DNA from 4 places in the Serratia sp. Nf2 genome. Region 2 is predicted to be linked to each of the others. Evidence: predicted binding sites of a transcription regulator. Region 2 holds the regulator's gene; each other region holds the start of a gene.

Region 1 (3,127 bases), on a different contig from region 2:
CAGCGCCGGACGACCGAATTCGTTGTTGAACGCCGCGCCGCCCAGCGGGCCTTCGGTCATGATATCCAGCGCGGTGACGATGCGTTCCGGCTTGCCGAAATCCTGCTCCCACGGCTGTTCAAAACCGGGAATACGCAGGTTGGACACCGAGAAGCCCACCAGGCCGGCTTTCGGCTTGGCGCCGCGGCCGGTAGCCCCCTCGTCGCGGATCTCGCCGCCGGAGCCGGTCGCGGCGCCCGGCCACGGCGAGATCGCCGTCGGGTGGTTGTGGGTTTCTACCTTCATCAGGATATGCGCGTCTTCCTGATGGTAATCGTACTTGCCGTTTTCCGGCGCAGCGAAGAAGCGGCCGACCTGAGAGCCTTCCATCACCGCGGCGTTGTCTTTATACGCCGACAGCACATAGTCCGGCGTCTGCTCATAGGTGTTCTTGATCATTTTGAACAGCGATTTAGGCTGCTGTTCGCCGTCGATGATCCAATCGGCGTTGAAAATCTTGTGGCGGCAGTGCTCGGAGTTGGCCTGCGCGAACATATAAAGTTCGATATCCGTCGGGTTGCGCCCCAAATCGGTAAAGGCATTCAGCAGGTAGTCGATCTCGTCCTGCGCCAGCGCCAGGCCGAGCCGGACGTTAGCCTGCTCCAGCGCGGTGCGCCCTGCGCCCAACACATCGATCGACTGATACGGCGCCGGCTGATGGTGCGCGAACAGCTGTTCGGCCTGTTGCAGCTCGCTGAAGACGATTTCCATCATGCGATCGTGCAGCAGCGCGGCGAGCTGGCCCCACTGGGTTTCCGTCAGCTCGGGCGCCTTGACGTAGAACGCCAGGCCGCGTTCCAACCGCAGCACCTGTTGCAAACCGCAGTTGTGGGCGATGTCGGTGGCTTTGGAAGACCAGGGAGAAATGGTGCCCGGACGTGGCGTAACCAGCAGCAACCGGCCTTCGGGAGCGTGTTCGGCGAGAGAAGGACCGTACTTGAGCAGCCGTTGAAGTTTGGCGTGTTCTTCGGCACTGAGCGGTGCGCTAACATCGGCAAAGTGGACGTACTCGGCGTAGATATCACTGATGGGCAGGTGAGCGTCCTGGCAGCGGGACAGCAGTTTGGTAATGCGAAAAGCCGATAAAGCGGGCGAACCACGCAGAATTTCCATAATCAAAGTTCTCTCGTCTTCGAAGCGACGGATAAGACGCTTCATTGGGCGCAACAGGGGAAAACGCGCGTCATTATAGAGAATCCTCGCCGCCGACGAAACCGTTTGCGTAGGGATTATTGATAAAAGCGTGCCGCACCGTCGAATTGTCATAACGTGTCAATAAAGTTGCACACTGGCGTTTTGTTGCGCAAAATGCCCCCGCACTGGTGATTTAACCATGAGAAAATTCGCGGTTATTGTCGCCGGCGTACCTGTGCCACCACTGGATAACTATTTGAAACGTCTTAAAATAAACTACATCCTCATCGGCGTTGTCACCCTGCTTCTGGCTCTCGCCCTGTGGCCCAATATCACCTGGCGCAGCGGCCAGGGCGGGCAACTCCAGGAGATCATTTCCCGCGGCGAGTTGCGTATCAGCACGCTGAACTCCCCGCTGACCTATTTCAACACCAAGCAAGGGCCGGGTGGGCTCGACTACGAACTGGCCAAGCGCTTCGCCAACTACCTCGGGGTGAAGCTGGTGGTGATCCCCCATCAGAACATCAATGACCTGTTCGACGATCTGGACGACGACGACGCCGATCTGCTGGCGGCGGGCCTTATCTACAACCAGGAGCGCCTCAGCCGCGCGCGCACCGGCCCCGCCTACTACTCCGTTTCCCAACAGCTGGTGTACCGGCTGGGCACCCCGCGGCCAAAAGGCTTCGCCGACATTAAAGGCAAGCTGGCGGTCGCCTCCGGTTCCGCGCACGTCAGCACGCTAAAGCAGCTCAAACAGGATAAATACCCGGATCTCGCCTGGGAGTCCTCCAGCGATCTCACCTCCAAAGAGCTGCTGGAGCGGGTGGCCGACGGCAAGCTGGACTACACCCTCGGCGATTCGGTCACCATCGCGCTGCTGCAGCGCATCCATCCGCAGCTGGCGGTGGCGTTCGACGTCACCGACGAAGAACCGGTCACCTGGTATCTGAAACGCGACGGCGACGACAGCCTGTACGCGGCGATGCTGGACTTCTACAGCCAGATGGTGGACGACGGCACCCTGGCGCGGCTCGAAGAAAAATACCTCGGCCACGTCGGCAGCTTTGACTATGTGGACACCAAAACCTTCCTGTCGGCCATCGACTCGGTGCTGCCCAACTTCCGCCCACTGTTCGAGAAGCACGCCAACGAGATCGACTGGAAGCTGCTGGCGGCCATCGCCTATCAGGAATCGCACTGGAATCCGCAGGCCACCTCACCCACCGGCGTGCGCGGCCTGATGATGCTGACCCGCGCCACCGCCGACGGCCTGGGGGTCAACGACCGCCTCGATCCGGAAGAGAGCATTCAGGGCGGCGCGCTCTACCTGCAGCGGCTAATGGCCAAGGTGCCGGACAGCGTGCCGGAAGACGAGCGCATCTGGTTCTCGCTGGCGGCCTACAACATGGGCTGGGGCCACATGCTGGACGCGCGCAAGTTGACCAAAACGCAAAAAGGCAATCCGGACAGCTGGGTCGACGTCAAGCAGCGCCTGCCGATGCTCAGCCAGAAGCGCTACTACCCGCAGCTGACCTACGGCTATGCGCGCGGGCGTGAAGCCTACAACTATGTAGAAAACATCCGCCGCTACCAGGTCAGCCTGGTGGGCTATCTGCAGGAAAAAGAGAGAAAGGCGGCGCAAGCGGCCGCCGAGCAGGAGGCGTTGGGGAAAGGCTATCCGACGGTGATGCCGGAACTGGCGCTCAACCACTGATTATTCCGGCTTATCCACCGCCCGCTGCGCCAGCCTGAGCGCTTTTTTCTGTTCGCGGCGCAGGCGGAAGAAATTGCTCAAGGTGGCGGCGCATTCGTCCGCCAACACACCGGAGACGATCTCCACCTGATGGTTCATGCCCGGATGGCGCAAAATATCCACCAGCGAACCGGCCGCGCCGGTTTTCTCGTCGGCGGCGCCATACACCAACCGGCGGATACGGCTGTGCACCATCGC
Region 2 (3,127 bases):
CCCACGCGCATTTCTCGCTTTTCTTCCTGTTTTTTATGATGAAAATTGTTAAGATTGAAAGACCACAATAAAAAACGGCCCATATGACTCTCGCCCCGGCGGGAAGCGAATGGCGCTGTAAAGGAGGAAGCAATGTCGTTTGAATTACCTGCATTACCGTATGAGAAAAACGCGCTCGAGCCGCACATCTCCGCCGAGACCCTGGAATACCACTACGGCAAACACCACAACACCTACGTGGTTAACCTGAACAACCTGGTGAAAGGCAGCGAATTCGAGGGCAAATCGCTCGAAGAGATCATCAAGACCTCTGACGGCGGCGTCTTCAACAACGCCGCGCAGGTGTGGAACCACACCTTCTACTGGCACTGCCTGTCGCCACAGGGCGGCGGTGAACCGCAGGGCGAACTGGCGGTGGCGATCGTCAAATCCTTCGGCTCCTTCGCTGCGTTCAAAGAGCAGTTCACCGATGCCGCAGTGAAAAACTTCGGTGCCGGCTGGACCTGGCTGGTGAAAAAACCGGACGGCGCGCTGGCGATCGTCAACACCTCCAACGCGGCCACCCCGCTGACCGGTGAAGACAAACCGCTGCTGACCGTTGACGTGTGGGAACACGCGTATTACATCGATTACCGCAATGCGCGTCCAAAATACCTGGAAAACTTCTGGGCGTTGGTCAACTGGACCTTCGCCGCGGAAAACCTAGCGTAAGCGCAGGTTCTGAGGTGATGAGGCGCAGCCAGGCTGCGCCTTTTTTATAACCGGGGGTAAATCAGTTCAACGCGGCAACGAAGCTGAAAGCGATAATGACCGCCAACGCGCAGACGGTGGTGAACAGCGACATCTTCAATTCGGTATCCATGACAACTCCTTTAAAATGGGCTTTCCTAAGGATAAAAGGCGCACAATTAGTACGTCAAATCATTTTCCCACAGTTCGCCGATAAAATCTTGTTATCATTTCCCGGTTTATAATCTCGATTACCTCTTCCACTTTTGTTCAATATGCGACAAAATTCGCAGTTCACAACTGCGTACCGGCATCCATGCCCCTCCTGATTAAGCGCTGAAGACTTCAACACACTAAAAACTCAGTTTTCGCTTCTCTGGAGAAGGATCTACGTAGGCAAACGATTAACATCACACTTACATGCTGTAAACATGTGAGTTCAGGAGTCATTCCTTACATGGCAACGATTAAAGATGTGGCCAAACGCGCGGGCGTTTCCACCACCACCGTTTCGCACGTCATCAATAAGACTCGTTTCGTCGCCGAAGAGACCAAAGCGGCCGTGTGGGCCGCCATCAAAGAACTGCACTACTCGCCGAGCGCCGTGGCGCGCAGCCTGAAAGTCAATCACACCAAGTCGATCGGCCTGCTGGCCACCTCGAGCGAAGCGCCCTACTTTGCCGAAGTGATCGAGGCGGTGGAAAACAGCTGCTACAGCAAGGGCTACACCCTGATCCTGTGCAACTCACACAATAATATGGATAAGCAGCGCGCCTATCTGGCGATGCTGGCGCAAAAACGCGTCGACGGCCTGCTGGTCATGTGCTCCGAGTACCCCGATCAGCTGCTGGGCATGCTGGAAGACTACCGTAATATCCCGATGGTGGTGATGGACTGGGGCGCTGCGCGCGGCGACTTCACCGATACCATCATCGATAACGCGTTCGAAGGCGGCTATCTGGCCGGCCGTTACCTGATCGAGCGCGGCCACCGCGATATCGGCGCCATTCCGGGCCAGCTGTCGCGCAACACCGGCGGCGGCCGTCATCAGGGCTTTATGAAGGCGCTGCAGGAAGCGCATATCGACATCCGCGAAGAGTGGATCGTCCAGGGTGACTTTGAGCCGGAGTCCGGCTACAAGGCGATGCACCAAATCCTGTCGCAAAAACAGCGGCCGACCGCGGTATTCTGCGGCGGCGACATCATGGCGATGGGCGCCATCTGCGCGGCCGACGAGCTGGGGCTGCGGGTGCCACAGGATATTTCTGTGATCGGCTATGACAACGTGCGCAACGCCCGCTACTTCACCCCGGCGCTGACTACCATTCACCAGCCGAAAGAGCGTCTGGGCGAAATGGCCTTCACCATGCTGCTGGATCGCATTATCAGCAAACGCGAAGAGTCGCAGGTGATCGAAGTGCATCCGAAGCTGATCGAACGCCGCTCGGTCGCCGACGGCCCGTTCATCGACTACCGCCGCTAATCCCCCGCGCCGGAAGCCTGCGCGGCTTCCGGTTCCACCTCGCTCAGCCACTCCTGATTCAGCGTTTCCCCATCGCCCAGATACGCCAGCAGCCAGCTCATCGCCGGTGACGGTTTATCCTGCTGCCAGGTCAGGCAGCAAGGGCTGGCAGGAAACGGCTGCTGCAGCTGCAACGCCTTCAACTCACCGCGCTGCACCCGCGGCAGCGCCCGATGCGCCGGCATCATGCCGACGCACAGCCCGGCGCACAAACAGTCGAGCGCCGAAGTCCAGTCCGGCACCACCAGCCGCCGCTGGTTATCCAGCGTCCAGGTGACGCGCTTGGGCAGATTGCGCGAGGTGTCCTCCAGGCAAAGCGAAGGATACGGCCGCAGCTGATCGTCATTCAGCGGCCCCGTCAACTGCGCCAGCGGATGTTGCGGGCTGACCACGCACAGCCAGTTCATATAGCCCATGTCGCGGAAGGCGAAGCCGCCGCCGACCGGCACCGCACGGGTGGCACCGATCGCCATATCCGCCCTGCCGTCCACCAAGGCATCCCACACGCCGTTGAACACCTCGGGTTGCAGCATCAATTCGACGTCGGGGAAATGACGGTAGAAATCCAGCACCAGTTGGCGGCTGCGCTGCGGTTTGACGATGATGTCGACCGCGATATTCAGCTGGCCGCGCCACCCGTTAGCCACCTGCTGACAGTGGCGGCGAGTGTCGAGCATTTTTTTGATAACAACTCGCGCATCCTTGATAAACAACGCGCCGGCCGGCGTCAACTCCACGTCGCGGTGACGCCGCTCAAACAGCGGCACCGCCAGCCATTGCTCCAGCTGCCGTACGGTATAGCTCACCGCCGACGGCACCCGGTGCAGCTCCTGCGCCGCCGCGCTGAAACTGCCGGTACGCGCCACTGCGTCGACC
Region 3 (3,127 bases), on a different contig from region 2:
AGCAGTCCTTATCGGCGGTAACCCTGGCGGCCATCGGCGTGGTCTACGGTGATATCGGCACCAGCCCTCTCTATACGCTGAGAGAGTGTTTCTCCGGCCATTACGGCTTCGATGTTCGTCCAGACGTGGTTTTCGGCTTCCTGTCGCTGATTTTCTGGATGCTGATCGTGATCGTTTCCCTCAAATATCTCACCTACGTGATGCGCGCGGACAACGCCGGCGAGGGCGGCATTCTGACGCTGATGTCGCTGGCCGGGCGCAACACCTCGGCGCGCACCACCGCGGTGCTGGTGATACTGGGCCTGATCGGCGGTAGCTTCTTCTATGGCGAGGTGGTAATCACCCCGGCGATCTCGGTGATGTCGGCGATAGAGGGGCTGGAAATCGCTGCGCCTGCGCTTGACGCCTATATCGTGCCGCTCTCCATTCTGGTGCTGACGCTGCTGTTCGTTATCCAAAAGCACGGTACCGGCAGCGTCGGCAAGCTGTTCGCCCCGGTAATGCTGCTGTGGTTCATCGTGTTGGCCGTGCTGGGTGCGCGCAGCATCATTTCGAACCCGGAAGTGCTGCAGGCGCTGAACCCCAAATGGGCGATCAACTTCTTCATGGAATATAAGAAGGTGTCGTTCTTCGCGCTGGGGGCAGTGGTGCTGTCGATCACCGGCGTCGAGGCGCTGTATGCCGATATGGGGCACTTCGGCAAGTTCCCGATTCGCCTGGCCTGGTTCACCGTGGTGTTGCCATCGCTGGTGCTTAACTACTTCGGCCAAGGCGCGCTGCTGCTGAAAAACCCTGAGGCGATCAAAAACCCGTTCTTCCTGCTGGCGCCCGACTGGGCGCTGATCCCGCTGCTGATTCTGGCGACCCTGGCGACGGTCATCGCTTCGCAGGCGGTGATTTCCGGCGTCTTCTCGCTGACCCGCCAGGCGGTGCGTCTGGGCTATCTGTCGCCGATGCGCATCATTCACACCTCGGAAATGGAATCCGGCCAGATCTATATTCCGGTGATCAACTGGACGCTGTACATCTCGGTGGTGCTGGTGATCATCGGCTTCGAGCACTCCAGCAACCTGGCGGCGGCATACGGCATCGCCGTCACCGGCACCATGGTGCTGACCAGCATTCTGGTCACCTCGGTGGCGATCAACAACTGGCACTGGAATCGCTTCCTGGCGATCGGCATCGTGGCCATCTTGCTGATCATCGACGTGCCGATGTTCTCCGCCAACGCCCTGAAGCTGTTCTCCGGCGGCTGGTTGCCGCTGACGTTGGCGCTGGTGATGTTCATCATTATGACCACCTGGAAGAGCGAGCGCTTCCGCCTGCTGCGTCGCCTGCATGAACACGGCAACTCGTTGGAGGCGATGATCGCCTCGCTGGAGAAATCGCCGCCGGTGCGAGTGCCGGGTACCGCGGTGTTCCTGTCGCGCGCCACCAACGTCATTCCTTTTGCGCTGCTGCACAACCTGAAGCACAACAAGGTGCTGCATGAACGCGTGGTGCTGCTGACGCTGCGCACCGAGGATGCGCCTTACGTGCACAACGTGCGCCGGGTGACCATCGAACAGCTGTCGCCGACCTTCTGGCGGGTGGTGGCCAGCTACGGCTGGCGCGAAACGCCGAACGTCGAGGAAGTGTTCCACCGCTGCGGGCTGGAAGGGTTGCCGTGCCGCATGTCGGAGACCTCGTTCTTCATGTCCCATGAATCGCTGATCCTCACCAAGCGGCCGTGGTACCTCTACCTGCGCGGTAAACTGTTCGTCGCCCTGAGCCGCAATGCGCTGCGCGCGCCGGATCAGTTTGAGATCCCGCCGAACCGGGTCATCGAGCTCGGCACGCAGGTCGAGATCTAACCCACCGAATAAGGGGCTCAGCATGGCTGAGCCCCTTTTGTTTGTGCATTGCCCGTGCGTGAACGAAACGTTTCGATAGCGATCACACTTCTGCATTGTCCCGGTTGCCTTCCCCTGCCGTTTTTTTAAACTCCCTCAAAGAGCGAAACGTTTCGCTGGTGGAGTGAGAAGATGAAAAAAGGCGTATTACTGAATTCCGACGTGTCTGCCGTGATTGCCCGGCTGGGGCATACCGACCAGCTCACCCTGTGCGATGCGGGCCTGCCGATACCGACGGCGACGCAGCGCATCGATCTGGCGCTGACGCAGGGCGTGCCGACCTTCATGCAGGTGTTCGCGGCGGTCACGCAAGAGATGCAGGTAGAAAGCGCCATCCTGGCAGAAGAGATCGTGAAACAGAATCCGTCGCTCCACGAGGCACTGTTGGCTGAGCTGACCGCTCTGGGCCAACGCCAGGGTAACACCATCAGCGTGCGCTATATCAGCCATCAGGCGTTTAAAGCGCAAACCGAGTACAGCCGGGCGGTAATCCGCAGTGGGGAGTGTTCGCCTTATGCGAACGTGATCCTGTGCGCCGGCGTAACTTTCTGAGGCGCGTATGCAACCTTTACTGCAACTGAAAGGGATTGATAAAGCCTTTCCCGGCGTGAAGGCGCTTTCCGGCGCCGCCCTCAGTGTCTATCCCGGCAAGGTGATGGCGCTGGTGGGGGAAAACGGCGCCGGGAAGTCCACCATGATGAAAGTGCTGACCGGCATCTACCAGAAAGATGCCGGCAGCCAGTATTTTCTCGGTAACGAGGTGGTGTTCAACGGGCCTAAGGATTCGCAGGAAGCGGGCATCGGCATTATTCATCAGGAGCTGAACCTGATCCCGCAGTTGACGATTGCGGAAAACATCTTCCTCGGCCGCGAGTTCGTCAACCGTTTCGGCCGCATTGACTGGAAGCGCATGTATGCCGAGGCCGATCGCTTGTTGGCGCGTCTCAATCTGCGCTACAGCAGCCACCGGCTGGTGGGCGAGCTGTCGATTGGCGATCAGCAGATGGTGGAGATCGCCAAGGTACTGAGCTTCGAATCGAAAGTGATCATCATGGACGAACCGACCGATGCGCTGACCGACACCGAAACCGCCTCGCTGTTTAAGGTGATCAACGAGCTGAAGGCCGAAGGGCGCGGCATCGTTTATATCTCGCACCGCCTGAAAGAGATTTTTGAAATCTGCGACGACGTGACCGTGTTCCGCGACGGGCAGTTTATCGCCGAGCGGCCGGTGA
Region 4 (3,127 bases), on a different contig from region 2:
ATTATCCGGAGCACGCCCAGGCGCTGATTGAACGCTGGCTGCCGGAGAAGGCGCGTTATTCCAACGCATAAAAAAGGGCGCCGCAGGCGCCCTCTTTCCGTGATGACTCGCGATATCACCCCACCGCCGGGAACACCGGCAGCAGCAGATACAGCTTGATGACGATGGCATTGGCGATATCGATAAAGAATGCCCCCACCATCGGCACCACCAAAAACGCCACGTGCGACGGACCGAAGCGATCGGTGATCGCCTGCATGTTGGCGATCGCCGTCGGCGTGGCGCCCATGCCGAAGCCGCAGTGGCCAGCGGCCAGCACCGCCGCGTCGTAGTTTTTACCCATCACCCGGTAGGTAACGAAGATCGCGTACAGCGCCATGACCAGCGTCTGCACCGCCAGGATCGCCAGCATCGGCAGCGCCAGCGAGGCCAGCTCCCACAGGCGCAGGCTCATCAGTGCCATCGCCAGGAACAGCGACAGGCTCACGTTGCCCAGCACCGATACCGCGCGCTCGAACACGGTATAGAAACCGGTGAAGGCCAGCGTGTTGCTGAGGATCACCCCGACGAACAGCACGCAAACAAAGTTCGGCAGTTCAAACACCGTGCCGCTCAGCAGACCGGCAATCAGTTGCCCCAGACTCAGACAGATGGCGATCATGGCGATGGTTTCGATCATCACCAACGAGGTGATCAGGCGGCCGCTTTCAGGCTTCTCGAAGCCGCTCGGCTGCACGCTGTCATCCGGGGTGCCTTCCGGCGTGGAGGAGTGTTTGACCAGATAGCGCGCCACCGGGCCGCCGATCAGGCCGCCCAGCACCAGGCCGAAGGTGGCACAGGCCATGGCAACTTCCGTCGCGTTTTCAAAACCGTAGCGCTCGATGAACAGCTTGCTCCAGGCGGCCCCGGTACCATGGCCGCCCGACAGGGTGATCGACCCGGCGATCAGGCCCATCAGCGGATCCAGCCCCAGCATTTTCGCCATGCCGATGCCGATGGCGTTCTGCACGATAAGCAGCCCCAGCACCACGAACAGGAATACCACCAGCACCTTGCCACCGGCGCGCAAACGCGCCAGGTTGGCGTTCAGACCGATGGTAGCGAAGAAGGCCAGCATCAGCGGGTCCTTCAGCGACATGTCAAAACTGATTTCCCAGTTGACGAGCTTTTTCAGGGCTAACAGCAGAAGGGCCACCAGCAAACCGCCGGCGACGGGAGCAGGAATGGTATATTTTCGCAGCAGAGGAATGGTTCTGACGCACTTGCCCCCGAGGAGCAAAACCAGCGTCGCCGCGACTAACGTGCCATAAGTATCAAGATGAAACATCCAGGTACTCCATGTAAGGGAAAAGATCCAAATAAAAATAATAAGTTATAGAAAACCACTTAGTTTTTAAACTTGATGAGTGCGGGATTAGAAGTAAAAAACGCTGAGATGACAAGAAAAAATGAATGAAAATGCGACATAAACGAGAAAGTCGGCAGCATAATATTTACGCGCAACCGTTTGCTTTTGCGGGGAGGAGCATTAAAATGCCTGCTTTGCCGTATCTGGAAACGCCACACCATGAGCATGTCATCCTCCGAGCTTGATGCCGCACGCCAAGCCGCCTCAGAACCCCGCGCCAGTGAACTGATTTATCGCCTGGAAGATCGCCCGCCGCTGCCGCAAACGCTGTTTGCCGCCGGCCAGCATCTGTTGGCGATGTTCGTCGCGGTGATCACTCCGGCCCTGCTGATCTGCCAGGCGCTAGGCCTGCCGGCACAGGATACCCAGCACATCATCAGCATGTCGCTGTTCGCCTCCGGTCTGGCTTCCATTCTGCAAATCAAAACCTGGGGGCCGGTGGGTTCCGGGCTGCTGTCGATTCAGGGCACCAGCTTCAACTTCGTTTCGCCGCTGATCATGGGCGGTCTGGCGCTGAAAAACGGCGGCGCCGATGTGCCGACCATGATGGCCGCGCTGTTCGGCACCCTGATGGTCGCCTCCTGCACCGAAATTTTGCTGTCGCGCGTGCTGCATCTGGCTCGCCGCATCATCACCCCGCTGGTTTCCGGCATCGTGGTGATGATCATCGGCCTGTCGCTGATTCAGGTCGGCCTGACCTCGATCGGCGGCGGCTACGCCGCGATGAACGATCATAGCTTCGGCTCGCCGAAAAACCTGCTGCTGGCCGGCGCGGTGCTGGCCGTGATCATCCTGCTGAACCGCCAGCGCAATCCTTACCTGCGCGTGGCTTCGCTGGTGATCGCCATGGCGGTCGGCTATCTGTTGGCCTGGGCGATGGACATGCTGCCCGCCGATGCCCCGGCGGCCCCCACGGCGGCAATCACTATCCCCACGCCGCTCTATTACGGCCTGGGCTTCGACTGGAACCTGCTGCTGCCGCTGATGCTGATCTTTATGGTCACCTCGCTGGAGACCATCGGCGACATCACCGCTACCTCCGACGTCTCCGAACAGCCGGTCAGCGGGCCGCTGTATATGAAGCGCCTGAAGGGCGGCGTGCTGGCCAACGGCCTGAACTCGATGCTGTCGGCGGTGTTCAACACCTTCCCTAACTCCTGCTTCGGCCAGAACAACGGCGTGATCCAGCTGACCGGCGTCGCCAGCCGCTACGTCGGCTTCGTGGTGGCGCTGATGCTGATCGCGCTGGGGCTGTTCCCGGCGGTGGCCGGCTTCGTGCAGCACATTCCCGAGCCGGTCCTGGGCGGCGCGACCATCGTGATGTTCGGCACCATCGCCGCCTCCGGCGTGCGCATCGTGTCGCGCGAGCGTCTGAACCGCCGTGCCATCATGATCATGGCGCTGTCGCTGGCCGTCGGCATGGGCGTCTCCCAGCAGCCGCTGATCCTGCAGTTCGCGCCGAACTGGCTGAAAACCCTGCTCTCTTCCGGCATCGCCGCCGGCGGCATTACCGCCATCGTGCTGAACCTGGTGTTCCCGCAGGAACACGAGAAGAAGTAACCCGCCCATTGACGTTCAAACGGCCGCTTGCGGCCGTTTTTTATTGTCTATCAGACCATTGCCCTTGAGATGCCCGGCCAATTGCGGCATAAACAGGGTATCTTTTTTGACCGATGCGGATGTAGACGATGAAATTTATCGGAAAGCTGTTGCTGACGT

What was found. Region 2 encodes PurR, which represses purine synthesis genes. Its sites were predicted from a motif close to CANGCAAACGTTTGCNTG; they were not measured.
Region 1: a site for PurR is predicted at 1,247-1,264, ahead of purL (phosphoribosylformylglycinamidine synthase). Genes of this name have one in related genera too.
Region 3: a site for PurR is predicted at 1,994-2,011, ahead of rbsD (D-ribose pyranase). Genes of this name have one in related genera too.
Region 4: a site for PurR is predicted at 1,497-1,514, ahead of C9411_RS23770 (NCS2 family protein). Genes of this name have one in related genera too.

What each region holds. Positions count from the first base shown of each region.
Region 1 is NZ_PYTW01000010.1:31,594-34,720, reverse strand. Features, by position in the region: gene purL (phosphoribosylformylglycinamidine synthase) at 1-1,155, opposite strand, end outside; gene mltF (membrane-bound lytic murein transglycosylase MltF) at 1,430-2,890, shown strand; gene tadA (tRNA adenosine(34) deaminase TadA) at 2,891-3,127, opposite strand, start outside.
Region 2 is NZ_PYTW01000003.1:143,448-146,574, forward strand. Features, by position in the region: gene sodB (superoxide dismutase [Fe]) at 133-711, shown strand; gene C9411_RS08465 (YnhF family membrane protein) at 773-862, opposite strand; gene purR (HTH-type transcriptional repressor PurR) at 1,187-2,212, shown strand; gene punR (DNA-binding transcriptional activator PunR) at 2,209-3,127, opposite strand, start outside.
Region 3 is NZ_PYTW01000007.1:292,694-295,820, forward strand. Features, by position in the region: gene kup (low affinity potassium transporter Kup) at 1-1,853, shown strand, start outside; gene rbsD (D-ribose pyranase) at 2,025-2,444, shown strand; gene rbsA (ribose ABC transporter ATP-binding protein RbsA) at 2,452-3,127, shown strand, end outside.
Region 4 is NZ_PYTW01000013.1:97,312-100,438, forward strand. Features, by position in the region: gene recG (ATP-dependent DNA helicase RecG) at 1-71, shown strand, start outside; gene gltS (sodium/glutamate symporter) at 116-1,327, opposite strand; gene C9411_RS23770 (NCS2 family protein) at 1,568-2,968, shown strand; gene C9411_RS23775 (AsmA family protein) at 3,097-3,127, shown strand, end outside.